4 regions of the Mucilaginibacter daejeonensis genome follow, and region 3 is predicted to be linked to each of the others. Evidence: riboswitches for the same ligand, from Rfam matches in the RefSeq annotation. Region 3 holds a riboswitch; each other region holds the start of a gene.
The links. A riboswitch is a leader RNA that binds a small molecule or an ion and turns the genes downstream of it on or off. The one in region 3 is predicted to bind S-adenosylmethionine.

Region 1 (3,531 bases), 1.5 Mb from region 3:
CGCGTACCACGTTATTACCGCGGAACGAAAAAGAGATATTACTTACCCCACCGCTCACCTTGGCATGCGGAAGGTTCTGTTTGATCCAGCGCGTAGCCTCAATAAAGTCTACCGCATAATTGTTATGTTCTTCCAGACCGGTAGCCACGGTCAGGATGTTAGGGTCAAAAATGATATCCTGCGGAGGGAAACCGATCTCGTTCACCAGTATATCGTAAGAGCGCTTGCAGATCTCGATCCGGCGTTCGTAATTGTCGGCCTGGCCTTGTTCGTCAAAAGCCATCACCACGGTGGCAGCACCGTAGCTTAAGATCTTGCGGGCATGTTCCTTAAATTTTTCTTCGCCCTCTTTAAGCGAAATAGAGTTAACGATACCCTTACCCTGCAAGCATTTTAACCCGGCCTCGATCACCGTCCATTTAGATGAATCGACCATGATGGGCAATTTGGCGATATCAGGTTCAGAGGCCACCAGGTTCAGGAACTTGACCATCACCGCCTCCGAATCGATCATACCTTCGTCCATATTGATATCGATCACCTGCGCACCGCCCTCTACCTGCTGGCGGGCAACGGTAAGTGCTTCCTCATAATTTTCGGCCAGTATCAGTTTCGAGAATTTGGGCGACCCGGTTATGTTGGTACGCTCGCCCACGTTCACAAAGTTGGTAAGCGGCGTAATATTGATCGCCTCCAAGCCACTCAGGCGCATGTAGCTTTCAACCTCCGGCAACTGGCGGGGTGGGTATTTAGCCGCTTTATCGGCAATGCACTTGATGTGATCGGGCGTGGTACCGCAGCAACCGCCAACGATGTTCACGATGCCAGCCTTGATAAAATCATCTACCTGGTGGGCAGTTTCATGCGGGGTCTCATCATAAGCGCCAAATTCGTTAGGTAATCCTGCGTTGGGATAAGCGGAGATATATACATCAGCTTTGTTGGATAGTTCCTCCAAATAAGGACGCATCTCACGGGCGCCTAAGGCGCAGTTCAACCCCACCGATAAAAGGTTGGCATGACGTATCGAGTTCCAGAATGCCTCTACCGTTTGGCCTGAAAGGGTACGACCCGACGCATCGGTAATGGTACCCGATATCATGATCGGCAGATTCTTGCCGCTTTCTTCGGCATATCGTTGTGCAGCAAATAATGCTGCTTTGGCGTTCAGGGTATCAAAAATGGTCTCGATGAGCAACAGGTGTGAGCCGCCATCCACCAGGCCGCGGATCTGCTCATAATAAGCTTCGGCCAGGTCATCAAAAGTAACGGCACGGTAACCCGGATCGTTCACATCGGGCGATAGCGACGACGTACGGTTAGTAGGGCCTACCGCACCGGCCACAAAGCGCGGTTTTTCCGGGTTCTTTTTGGTATAGATGTCGGCCACTTCGCGGGCCAGGCGCGCACCTTCAAAGCTCAGCTCGTAGCCCAGCTCCTCCATATGGTAGTCGGCCAGTGATATGCGCTGGGTACTAAAGGTATTCGTCTCGATGATATCAGCACCGGCATCCAGATACTCGGCATGGATGGCCTTGATGACATCCGGGCGAGTGATATTGAGCAGGTCGTTATTCCCTTTCAGATCGCTCGGGTGATCCTTAAAACGCTCCCCTCTAAAATCCTCTTCGGTGAGCTGATAGCGCTGTATCATGGTACCCATGGCGCCATCGATCACCAGTATGCGTTTCTGTAATTGTTCTCTAATGTCCATTGAAGTAACAAGTAGTTAGTATAAAGTATCAAGACAGTGTACTACTGTTGCTTTCAAGTATCGCATGCTCTTGATACGAGATACTTGATACCAGATACTAAAACAGCTTATATCGAAAGGCCATGGAGGTTTGGAGTTCTCATTGACTCTCGCTTATCCGTCTTGAAACCTGTCAGTTGGCGGTCTCAAGTAGAATGTAGCACCTTGTAAGCACAGGTTGCTAAGACTTCGCAGGGTCCAATCCCTCCGTCTTTCTCTATAAGCGGTACAAATTTGCAAAATACGCCGATGATTTGCAAATGAGCAGGCAGCCTTATTTACCTCCTTGTGCGTTGATGCGAACGGTGTTTGGGTTGCTGATCGGCGATATGATCTTAGAAGAAAGGATTCGTCTCTTTCTCGCGGCCAATGGTGGTCTCGGGACCGTGGCCTGGGTAAACCACCAGCTCATCGGGCAATATGAACAGCTTTTGCTGGATGTTAGTAAGTAATTGCTGATGGTTGCCGCCCGGGAGGTCGGTGCGGCCAATGCTGCCTCTGAAAAGCACATCACCACCGATCACGATACCATTTTGCACATCATAAAAGCACAAGTGTGCAGGTGAATGACCCGGAGCAAAGATCAGCTCCAAGGTGGTATTGCCAAAGCTTATGCTACCGCTCTCGGGCAAATAGGTATCAGGCAAGGGCGATAACTCATACCTCAGGCCCGACTGCTGCGACCATACCGGCATGGCCTCTAGAACCACCAGTTCGCCTTTGTGGAACTGCGGCTTTAACCCATACTGATCAAATACGAACTTATTGCCCAGCACATGGTCGATGTGGCAGTGAGTATTGAGCAGCAGTACCGGCTTTAAGCCTTCGGCCTTAATGAAGTTGACCACCGCATCCTGCTCGGCAGCGGTATACATACCCGGATCGATGATGGCACATTCGCCGGTCTCGTCATATAACAGATAAGTATTTTCCTGGTACGGATTGTTTAAAAATGCTTTGATGGTAGCCATGGCCCAAAGGTAAAGCTTTTATGATCGCTTTATAAAACCGGATATTTCCGGCTTTTGCTGGTTAAATGTCCATCAATTCTTTCTTTTTCTTGCTCTTTAACCTTTTGGGGATAAAATGCAGGATCTCGGTCTTGAGGGCCTCTATCATGCGGCGTTTTAAAAAATTACGCTGGATCACGATGCTTACCTCACGTGCCGGCTCGGGCGAGCGGAAGTAACGGATACGGTCGAGCTGTTTATCGCTCAGGTCGTCAAGGGCCAACTCAGGTAAAATGGTGGCACCATTATTTTGGTCTACCATGCGCTTTAGGGTATCCACACTACCGGTGTTGTATTCAAAGTGCTGAAAGCCCTTAGTGCTTTTACGGCGTTGGCAAATGTTCAACACCTGCTCGCGCATGCAATGACCTTCGTCAAGTACCCATAATTCTTCTACATCTATATCCTCAGGACTGATGTTCTTTTGCTTGTGCAGCTTACTGCTTTTGGATACATAAGCCACAAAATTTTCGTAGAATACCGGTATCTCGGTCAGGCCGCTTTCGTGCAATGGTGTCGATAAGATGCCGCAATCGATCGTGCTTAATTTGAGCTGCTGAATGATGTTCTCGGTGGTTTGTTCCCACACCACCAATTTGACCTGCGGGTACTGCTCTACAAAACGGCTGATGATGCGCGGTAACAGGTATGGCGCTATGGTAGGGATGATCCCGATACGTAACTCCCCCGAAAGTTCGGTTTGCCGGTCGGTCACGATCTCTTTGATCTTATAGCTTTCGGCCAGCATGACCCGGGCCTGGGCAATGA
Region 2 (3,531 bases), 520 kb from region 3:
CCACGGCATTTATCACGTCATACGCCGGAACAACTAAAGAACGTGCTGCTGAGGTGGCAGGTTCTGCGTGGTTCTTATCCACATTGATCACACTTGTATTTGTGCTGGTGAACGTCGTCTATCTGGTGATCCCATATCATGTACCTGACATGGGCACCGACCTGTTCATCCGTTGGTTCGGTCTGGTGTTCATCATCACTTTACCGTCGTTCATTGCCAGCTGCGTAGCCCAGGCTGAGGCGCGTTTTGATAGGTTATTGTATATCAGGTCTGTCAGCACAGGGTTGTCGATCGCCATTGTGCTAACACTCATCCTTACCAATAACATTAGCCTCATGACGGTGGTATACGGTGGCTTTGTGGCGGGTGGTGCTACCAGTTTAATGACCATTCTGCTTGGCTGGTCACGCATCGATACCTTTTTTAAGAAAAGCATTCCAACTGTAAATGCGTTGTTCAATTTTGGAAAGTACAGTGTAGGGACAGCCTTAGGAAGCAGCATGTTCCGCAACTCTGATACGTACATCATTAAGTATATGCTGGGTGACGCTGCCGTTGCGGTATACAACCTAGGCCTGCGCTTAATGGAACTGGTGGAGATACCTCTACGCAGTTTTGCTGCTACCATTATGCCTCCGTTATCTGCTGCTCATAATCAGAACAACAAATACCATGTGATATATCTGCTCAAAAAGTATTCAGGTTTGCTTACTTTCCTGCTGTTGCCAGTGGTAGTGGGCTCGCTATGCTTTGCCGAGATTGCTATCTGGATAGTGGATAAAAAATACCTAAGTACCGAGGCTGCCAACGTATTGCGGGTATTCATGACCTTTGCCTTATTATACCCGGTAGAACGTTTTATGGCTTTGGCCCTGGATGCCACCAACCAGCCACAAGTGAACGCGGTGAAGCTTATATTCATGCTGGCTGCCAACGTGATCGGCGACTTTCTAGGCGTATGGATATTTGGCAATGTGTACGGCGTAGCCTTTGCAACAATACTACCGGTGCTCACTGGTATGGTGATCAGCTACAACTGGCTGCAGCGGTATGAAAAGTTCACCCTGCGTGATGTATACAAGATCGGCTGGCTCGAGACCACCTGGCTTCTTAAAGACACCTGGGCCATGATACGGAAGAAGAAACAGAAGGTAGCATAGCCCGTTTTTTCCGTACTTTTTCTTTACGCGAAATCATGTCAGACAGGGTGAGATTGATCACCTAAAATAAATTCTACAAAATCTATAGACTTTATAAATTATTATTCTATATTTGTCTCAGTTCACGAACGTTCTTTGTTATACTTATCCAGAAAGACCGAGGGAAGGGCCCGATGACGTCTTGGCAACCTATACCGGCTATATGCTGGGTAAAAGGTGCTAATTCCTGCTCCTGATCATAAAGGAGAAAGATAAGCCAACAAGTAGACCCGTACTTGTGATATCACGCTGCGCAACACCCGCATTCTTTTTGGTATAAGTTGATGAAGATGATCAAACAATTAACATCAATATCAAAAGCCATGAGAATTTATCTTGACAACGCCGCGACCACTCCCTTAGATAAAGAAGTATTTGACGCCATGACCCCGTACCTGCTTGACCACTACGGCAACCCGTCGTCGCATCATGAGCAGGGTAGGCGCGCGCGTCATGCCATTGAGGAATGCCGAAACACCATTGCTGGTCTATTGAATGCATTGCCCGAAGAGATCATTTTTACCTCAGGAGGCACCGAGGCTGATAATACCGCTATACTTTCTGCCGTGCATGCGGCCGGTATCGGTCATGTGATCACCACCCGTTTTGAGCATCATGCGGTGTTGCATACCCTGCGCGACTTACAGACCAAAGGCTTGATCAAAATAAGCTTTATTGATAATGATGCGCACGGGAACCTTGACCTGCAACACCTGGAACAACTATTGGCAAGTAACACCCGGAGTTTGGTATCAGTTATGCATGCCAATAACGAGATCGGCAACCTAAACGATATCGAATATATAGGCCAGCTATGCGAACGTTACGATGCTCTGTTCCATACAGATACCGTGCAAACGGTAGGGCACTACCGCCACGACCTGCAAAAACTTAAGGTCCATTTCCTGGCTGCTTCGGCTCACAAATTTCATGGGCCTAAAGGCGTAGGATTTCTATACTGCCGTAAAGGGACACCACTGATACAATTGATACATGGGGGAGGTCAGGAGAAGAAACTAAGAGCCGGCACCGAGAATATACATGGCATAGTAGGGCTTACTACTGCCTTACAGATCGCCTATGCAGAGATAGATGAGCATCAGGCTTACATACAGCAGCTGAAAGATCACTTTATCAAAAGACTGCTTAATGAGGTACCCGAAGTCAGCTTTAATGGTAACTCTGCCCATGCTGATAAGAGCTTGTATACCGTATTAAATGTTGGACTGCCTGCATTGGAGTATAGTAGCCTGCTCCGATGTTTGGACGAGCAGGGCATCTCCGTATCAGGCGGTAGCGCTTGTTCTACCGGTTCTTCTTCACATGTGTTGCAGGCCATCAACACGTCGGCACATAAAGACAACGTGCGCTTCTCATTCAGTAAATTCAATACCATTGCCGAAATTGACAGTGTGATCACCATATTGTCGAACATTTATCAAACCTTAGCAGCATAACCAATATTAACCTATTACATCATTATTAAACAATAAAGACCATGAGTTTAAGATTAGGCGATAAAGCCCCCAATTTTAAGGCACAGACCTCGCAAGGCGAGATAGATTTTTACGAATTTTTAGGCGACAGCTGGGGAGTATTGTTCTCGCACCCGGCCGATTATACACCGGTTTGTACCACGGAGCTTGGCCGCACAGCCGCTTTGAAAGATGAGTTCGAGAAACGTAACGTAAAAGTGGCTGCATTAAGCGTAGATTCGGTAGAATCGCATCATGGCTGGATCAGTGATATCAACGAGACCCAAGATGTGGAAGTGAACTTTCCCATTATTGCCGATGAGAACCGTGAGATAGCCGAAGCGTATGATATGATACACCCTAACGCGTCACTGACCGCTACCGTGCGTTCATTATTCATTATCGCGCCCGACAAGACCATCAAACTGATCATTACCTACCCTGCATCTACTGGCCGTAATTTTCAGGAGATACTGCGTGTGATCGATTCCCTGCAATTGACCGCCAACTATAGCGTGGCTACGCCAGCCGACTGGAAAGAAGGAGAGGACGTGGTGATCACTCCAGCCGTTAAGGACGAAGAGATCGAGAGCCGTTTCCCTAAAGGACATACTCGTGTTAAGCCTTACCTGCGTTTAACGCCGCAGCCGAACAAATAACACCATCGGTATTCATAGCAAAAGGCCTCTTGTATGTCAAGAGGCCTTTTGCAATTTTAGATCATGGCGAAGAATTTTAATTTAAAAGCCGAAGACATCAAAGACCTTATTCCTCGCATGGGCGGATGCATGGCTACTGATAAGATCACCGTTGATGGCTTAAAGGTAAATTATATGTATCGCGAAACGCCGGACAAC
Region 3 (3,531 bases):
AACGTCGTCAAAGCTGTTCATCTTCAGCGATGTGATATCAAAGCCCAGCGTCGATCTGAACGAGAAGTATTTGTTGAACGAGTAGTTCACGTAGCCGTTCAGGTTGGTCACGGTCTGGTAGTTCTTGCGGTATTGTGAGTTGGCATTTACTACCGGGCTCAACACACCCAGATTGTTGCCCGCGGCATTGGTCTCATCAAGGTAAGCCTGATCGATCACATCATCAGCTGCACCGGTAAGGTTGAACGGACGATATTTTACACTGTTACGTAGGTTGTTATAGGTGGAACCGCTTGCGTTCGAGGTTCCGGCGCCATTCACCACCTGAGAGTTATAACGTGCATTAAAGCCTACCTTCAAATGGTCTGACACGGTATGGTCAAAACGGAAGTTGATCAGGTTACGCACATAATCGGAGTTGATCACGGTGCCCTCATGCTGATCGTTGGTGTAGCTCAGGTTGAACTGGGTGGTCCTTGAACCCCCATTCACGCTGATGTTGTGCTGTTGTTGCAGCGCAGTACGGCCTAAGGCGATCTTTTGCCAATCTACAAATGGCACGTTCTTAAAGCGTGAAAGTGAATCGAAGCTGCGGCCGTAATTGCGGATGTACTGGGTACTGTCTGAACTTGGGCTAAAGCGGTTACGCTCGTACTGGTACACTACGAACTCGTAAGGGTCAAGCACTTTCAGCTCACGGGCCAGTTTGCTTATGCCTACGTAGCCATTGTAGTTCACGGTGGTCTTCTGTTCGCGACCACCTTTGGTGGTAATGATCACCACACCGTTGGCACCCCTGGCACCGTAGATAGAGGTGGAGGCAGCATCCTTCAACACGTCAATGGATTCGATATCCTGCGGGGAGATGCTGTTCAGACCATTCTCGACCTGCACCCCGTCAATGATGTAAAGGGGAGAGTTGTCTTGCGTGATGGAACCACCGCCACGTACACGGATCTTGATATCAGCATCGGGCGAACCTTCTGATGAAGTGACCTGCACACCTGCCAAACGACCCTGTAGTGCCTGCCCGGCCGATGCAACAGGTATGTCGCGTAATTGCTTCGCCGTTACTGATGATACGGAGCCGGTGAGGTCGCGCCTTTTTACGGTGGCAAAACCAACGGCTACTACATCGTTCAATTGTTGGGCATCATCCTGTAGTTTGATGCTCACTTGGGTTTGATCAGCGGCCACCGTAACTTCTTTGGCTTTGTAGCCAATGTAGCGGATGGTAAGCGTGACGGGGCCGGCAGGTGCATCAAGTTTAAAGCGGCCTGCGACGTCAGTTTGCGCACCGCGTGTGGTACCCTTGATCAGCACACTGGCGCCCACAATGGGGTCGTTGGTGTCCTGATGGTTCACCTGACCGGTGATCTGCCGGTTCTGTGCCCACGCCACTGTCGACAAAAGCGTCAGGAAGCAGGCGGTAAGTAAAGATCTCATCATAATGATATAATTGGGGGTTGTTAATTGGCAACAGAACATCCTGATCGTAATGGCAAAGCAAAGCCATCGCGACGTCAGATCAGCATCAGAAAGTAACAGTAATAGTTAGTTTATATTGGTCTATAGACAAGGCGCCTAGATAGCGTGATAGTAGTGCCGCCTTGCTCTGTAACAAGATTAGGGAGCTACACCGAGAAAAAAAAGGATCAGGGCCATAAAAAACTATGCAATCGTTTGCGGAGCATGTACCGAAGATCAATATTGGACCGTCAAGAGATGCTGCACAACATCGGATCAAATATCCGTATGAACGTCCTTTTTCATTTAAATGTCTTTTTGAAAATAATCTACTAATTCTATAGATATTGTTATTTTCTTATCTATATTTGCAGTGTCAAAACAATGTTCTTTGTGATACTTATCCAGAAAGACCGAGGGAAAAGGCCCTGAGAAGTCTTAGCAACCTGTACCTGTCATCGGTGTAAAAGGTGCTAATTCCTGCTTCCGGTAACGGAAGAAAGATAAGAAGGCAAGTAATACTTGTCATCCACCGCTCCTGGTTCTTCGGTATAAGTGATCACTGGTTTATTAAAAAGCATCAACTTATACACTCATGAAAAAGCTCAGTACTACATTTATCTACAAAGCCTTGTTAAGCGTCCTGTTTGTAGGAGGCGTGGGCGCTGTCAACGCACAAACTAACTCGCAAACGGCATCTACTGCAAAAGTGGCCGATGCCGATCGTGGCTATCTGGTAAAGGTGGGTGACCAGGCACCAGATGATTTTGAACTGGTATTAGATGATGGTCAAAAGACCTCTCTTAAGCAACTACGTGGAAAGGTAGTAGTATTGCAATTTACCGCCAGCTGGTGCAGTGTATGCCGTAAAGAGATGCCACATCTGGAGACCGACGTTTGGAACGCCTATAAGGATAAGAACGTGGTGCTGATCGGTGTAGACCGTGATGAGCCTTTAGAAAAAGTACAAAAGTTCCGTAAGGACATACAGGTAAGCTACCCGCTGGCTTTAGACCCCGGTGCCGATATCTTCGGTCGTTTTGCCGATAAAAAAGCAGGGGTGACCCGCAACGTGGTGATCGATTCCAATGGTAAGATCGTTTTCCTGACCAGGCTTTATGATGTGAACGAGTTCAACACCATGGTTAAGGTGATCGACGGACTTGCCGGTAAGGCATCACTTAAAGCCTCTTTATAATATTCTCAAAGCTGATATGTAAAGGTCGGTATCTGCGCCGAAGGGCACGGTGCCGACTTGCATGAGCTATATCTTCCATGACCATGACATCGAATGTCTATCTTAATATCCCGCTTGCTCCCCTTATGCAAGCAGTTGGCGACCAGCGATCACATGCGATATTTGTAAGGTGTTGTAGCTGATCATATTCATGTCCTTATAGGTCTGTGTTTCACAGATCTTAAGTATCTTAACTTTAATTCTTCCACCATTCACTTTCTTTATGAAAACAATAAAGATACTGGCCATTTTGTGCCTGGCCGGTCAGTACAACTCCTTCGCACAGAACGCGACCATCAAAGGCTTTACTGCATCATCTGCCGGTAAGCAATCACAGGCCGAACAGGCTTTCGATAAAGAGCTAAGCAACGTTCGCATTGGTCAGCACATTAAAGAGCTGGCTGCTCGTCCACATCACTTAGGTTCGCCCGGTGGCAAGGCGGTTGCCCAGGCAGTACTCCAAAAATTCAAACAGTATGGTTGGGATGCACAGATCGAGACGTATCAGGTGCTATTCCCTACACCCAAGACGCGTTCACTCGAACTCATATATCCTACAAAGTATACCGCTAAGCTGAAAGAGCCTGCCTTTGCCGAGGATGCTACATCAGGTCAGGATGGACAGCTGCCCACTTACAATGCGTGGGGAGCCGATGGCGATGTGACCGGCGATCTTGTATTTGTCAATTACGGCTTGCCTGACGACTATACTCAACTGGCCAAATTGGGCATTGATGTAAAAGGTAAGATCGTGATCGCTAAATATGGCCGCTCGTGGAGGGGTATTAAGCCAAAGGTGGCTTATGAGCACGGCGCGATCGGTTGCA
Region 4 (3,531 bases), 1.2 Mb from region 3:
TTTTGTCCCTGGTAGCTTTGATAGCTCGATGCGCGGTAGTCGTCGGTCTTACTGTCATCGTCCTCGTGCTGGGTAATGTTGTAGGCCTTGTAGCCACGGTATGATAGCAGGGCCATGCTTCGCGCCGCCTTTAATCCAGCGCTGCCACCTTCGGGCGTGCCGTTGTTAAAGGTAGCATCGGCCTGTAAGGCCAACCGTTGCGACTCATTGAACGCAATGCCCCATGGTGAGTGCCTGGCGTTAGTGGCGATCAGTATCAGTTGTTTGATACGATCGGGCTGGGTGATGCTCCACTCCAGTGCCTGCTGCCCACCTAATGAGCCACCTATCAATACATCGATGCGGTCGATACCCAAGGCATCGGCCAGTAGCTGATGAGCCTTCACCATGTCACGTACGGTAACGGTAGGGAAGTTCAGGTAATAAGGTTGCCCGGTGGATGGGTCGATACTTAACGGGTTGGTGGTGCCATAAGGTGAACTCAGCACGTTGGCACAAATAATGAAATGCTCATCCGGGTTAAAAAAGTAACCTTCGCCAATGAGGCCTTTCCACCAATCCAACACGTCAGAGTTGGCAGTGAGGGCATGGCATACCCACACCACATTATCTTTCGCCGCATTTAAGCGGCCATAGGTATGATAGCCTATCTCCAAACAGGGTAAGTCGTCACCGCTTTCCAATTCGAACCGGCTATCGTGCCTGTAAACTTTTGTACTCATTTTTTGGGTTAAAAAGCGTCCCCGGGTTAGCGGGGAGCGCTCTTTCTCAGTTAAAACTATTTAAACACTATAAAAGGAACCTCTATCTTTCAACAGAGATGTGATCCGCGATCTGTTGCACGGCCTCAAGGCCGGGGTGTTGTTGCTGTACCTGATCAAAGGCCTGTTGCAGGTCGGCTTTGATGTCGTCGATATGCTCGATGCCTACCGCCAGGCGCAGCAGGGCAGGGGTAACACCTGCCGCCAATTGCTCGGCATCGTTCAGTTGCTGGTGTGTAGTGGCGGATGGCTGAATGATCAGCGTTTTGGCATCGCCCACGTTGGCCAAATGGCTCACCAGTTGCAGGCTGTCAATAAATTTGGTGGCGTTCTCTTTATTGCCTTTCAACTCAAAGCTCAACACCGCGCCAAAGCCATTCTTTAGGTACTTTTTGGCAAGGGTATGATATGGCGAAGAGGTCAGTCCCGGGTAATTGACACGGGCCACCTGCGGATGTTGCTCGAGCCAGGTAGCCAGCTCCAAGGCATTGTCAACATGCCGCTGTACCCGTAATGATAAGGTCTCGAGGCCTTGAATGAGCAGGAATGAATTGAATGGCGATTGTGAGGCGCCGAGGTCACGCAATCCTTCTACGCGTGCCCTGATAATGAACTGGATATTACCGAACGGCCCGCCAATGCCGAACACATCATTGAACACCAATCCGTGATAGCCTTCGGCAGGCTCAGTGAATTGCGGGAACTTGCCGTTGCCCCAATTGTAATTGCCGCCATCAACGATCACGCCGCCAATGCTTGTGCCGTGGCCGCCTATCCATTTGGTGGCGCTTTCCACCACCACGTGAGCTCCATGCTCCAACGGGCGGAACAGGTAACCACCTGCGCCAAAGGTATTATCCACGATGAGTGGCAGGTCATGCTTGCGGGCCAAGGCAGCGATCTGGTCGAAATCCGGCACGTTGAACCCTGGGTTGCCGATGGTCTCCAGGTAAATGGCCTTGGTTTTGGCATCGATCAGTGGCTCAAAGCTCTCCGGGCGATCATCCTTGGCAAAACGGGCCTCGATACCAAAGCGTTTGAACGCTACTTTGAACTGATTGTAAGTGCCGCCATACAGGAACGGGGAGGTCACGAAGTTGTCGCCCGCCTGCAGGATATTATTCAGTGCCAGGAACTGTGCCGCCTGACCCGATGAGGTGGCCAAAGCTGCTACACCACCCTCCAACGCCGCGATGCGTTTTTCGAACACATCGGTCGTGGGGTTCATGATACGTGAGTAGATGTTACCGAACTCCTTTAGTGCGAAAAGGTTGGCGCCGTGCTCGGCGTTCTTGAACACGTATGAGGTGGTTTGATATAACGGTACCGCGCGTGAACCGGTGGTAGGGTCGGCTTCCTGGCCGGCATGTAATTGTAAGGTCTCGAATTTTAAAGGTGCTGCTGACATGATATGTCCTGATGTTAAAAGTTAAACTTGGTGTTGCTGTTGCTATAAGCGGAGGTAGGCGTGCGGAAAGGGTATAGCATTGTCCTTAAGCGCAAGGGCACGTAGCGTTATTGCCGATAAAAAACGAGCAGTGGGTAGCTAACGTGCTGATGCCTTTAACAGCAACACATGCAAATTTGACCTTGCAGCAGGCAGGTCATGAACGTACCCGTTTGGGTAGTTGAAAATTTTGCAGTGGTAGTAAAGCTAACTTGTATCATGGCTATTAACTTATATTCCCCGGCAGTAATATCCTGATCGGGACAGGAATTGGCACCTTCTCCGCCTATCGGAGGGTTGCCAGCGGGTCAGGGAGCCTGATCTCTCGCCGCTTCTTTATAAATCAAAACCTTTCGAGGGGTATTTGATCAATGGTGTTTGATACACCTGTGGTGCAAATGTAATAGGTAAAAGCACAAAAAAGCAAGGGAAATCTGAAGTTTTTTGAATTGAGGGAAAGTAGGAGAGTAATAGCACAATGATGTGCTCGGTAGTACATTGCATATAATGGTCAAAAAGCGTTAACTTGCTATCAAATTAAACCACCAAACCATGAACCTATCACGTTTAGCCTGCTTTTTGTTGGCTACAACTTTGTTTTGCGCCTGTAAGCAAAAAAATAAAAATAGGCACCGAACAGTAATTACAGGTACGGTGGCCAACCGTGACCATGATACCAGCATAACCGCATTCACCCTTACCGTGGCCGACCTTGGCGGCAATCCCACTACCTACACAGGCCACATCCAGATCGATGGCACGTTCAAAATAGCATTTGAACAGTTCATTGCACAGGATATTACGCTGACCCCCATCGTGAAAAAAATGATCACCCACCCAGGCGATAGCATTCATATAGACCTTGACCTGAAAGAAATGGGTAACGCCAAATTCAGTGGCGATGCCGAAAAACTGAATGCCGATCTGTTCCACTACGCTAATGAGTATTACAGCACCTCCAATACCGATATGGATACCATTAAGGTGCGAGATGGCGATCTTCCAGCATTAGGCAGTTATTGCCTTAACATGCGTACAGCACTACAGAACAATAGAGAAGAATTTATAGAAAAGTTTGACCCTGATGAAGAATTGCTTGCCTGGACAAAGAACTTTATCAACGCTCAGTATTACTACAAATATGCATGGTATACAGTGGTCGCGAAAACCTATCGACCTGGAGTATCACCGTTAGAGAAACTTGAAAATTTATCAGGTTTTGAGCAGGATATAAAAGACCTCTTCAACCAGAAATTGCTTTGTGCCGATGCCTATAACGTGTTGCCCTTTTTGGCTCCTGCTATGGATAAAAAGCTTATTAAA

Region 1: linked by a shared signal. The riboswitch ahead of metH (methionine synthase) and the one ahead of LLH06_RS07530 (peroxiredoxin family protein) in region 3 are both predicted to bind S-adenosylmethionine.
Region 2: linked by a shared signal. The riboswitch ahead of LLH06_RS09545 (cysteine desulfurase family protein) and the one ahead of LLH06_RS07530 (peroxiredoxin family protein) in region 3 are both predicted to bind S-adenosylmethionine.
Region 4: linked by a shared signal. The riboswitch ahead of LLH06_RS12575 (O-acetylhomoserine aminocarboxypropyltransferase/cysteine synthase family protein) and the one ahead of LLH06_RS07530 (peroxiredoxin family protein) in region 3 are both predicted to bind S-adenosylmethionine.

Annotation. Positions count from the first base shown of each region.
Region 1 is NZ_CP086068.1:291,662-295,192, reverse strand. It holds gene metH (methionine synthase) at 1-1,714, opposite strand, end outside; SAM riboswitch class I at 1,865-1,979, opposite strand; gene LLH06_RS01310 (MBL fold metallo-hydrolase) at 2,089-2,724, opposite strand; gene LLH06_RS01305 (hydrogen peroxide-inducible genes activator) at 2,786-3,531, opposite strand, start outside.
Region 2 is NZ_CP086068.1:2,275,154-2,278,684, forward strand. It holds gene LLH06_RS09540 (lipopolysaccharide biosynthesis protein) at 1-1,160, shown strand, start outside; SAM riboswitch class I at 1,302-1,418, shown strand; gene LLH06_RS09545 (cysteine desulfurase family protein) at 1,523-2,656, shown strand; gene LLH06_RS09550 (peroxiredoxin) at 2,698-3,333, shown strand; gene LLH06_RS09555 (DUF2185 domain-containing protein) at 3,397-3,531, shown strand, end outside.
Region 3 is NZ_CP086068.1:1,753,271-1,756,801, forward strand. It holds gene LLH06_RS07525 (SusC/RagA family TonB-linked outer membrane protein) at 1-1,449, opposite strand, end outside; SAM riboswitch class I at 1,865-1,977, shown strand; gene LLH06_RS07530 (peroxiredoxin family protein) at 2,063-2,665, shown strand; gene LLH06_RS07535 (transferrin receptor-like dimerization domain-containing protein) at 2,928-3,531, shown strand, end outside.
Region 4 is NZ_CP086068.1:2,977,670-2,981,200, reverse strand. It holds gene LLH06_RS12580 (homoserine O-acetyltransferase family protein) at 1-722, opposite strand, end outside; gene LLH06_RS12575 (O-acetylhomoserine aminocarboxypropyltransferase/cysteine synthase family protein) at 805-2,169, opposite strand; SAM riboswitch class I at 2,437-2,553, opposite strand; gene LLH06_RS12570 (redoxin family protein) at 2,863-3,531, shown strand, end outside.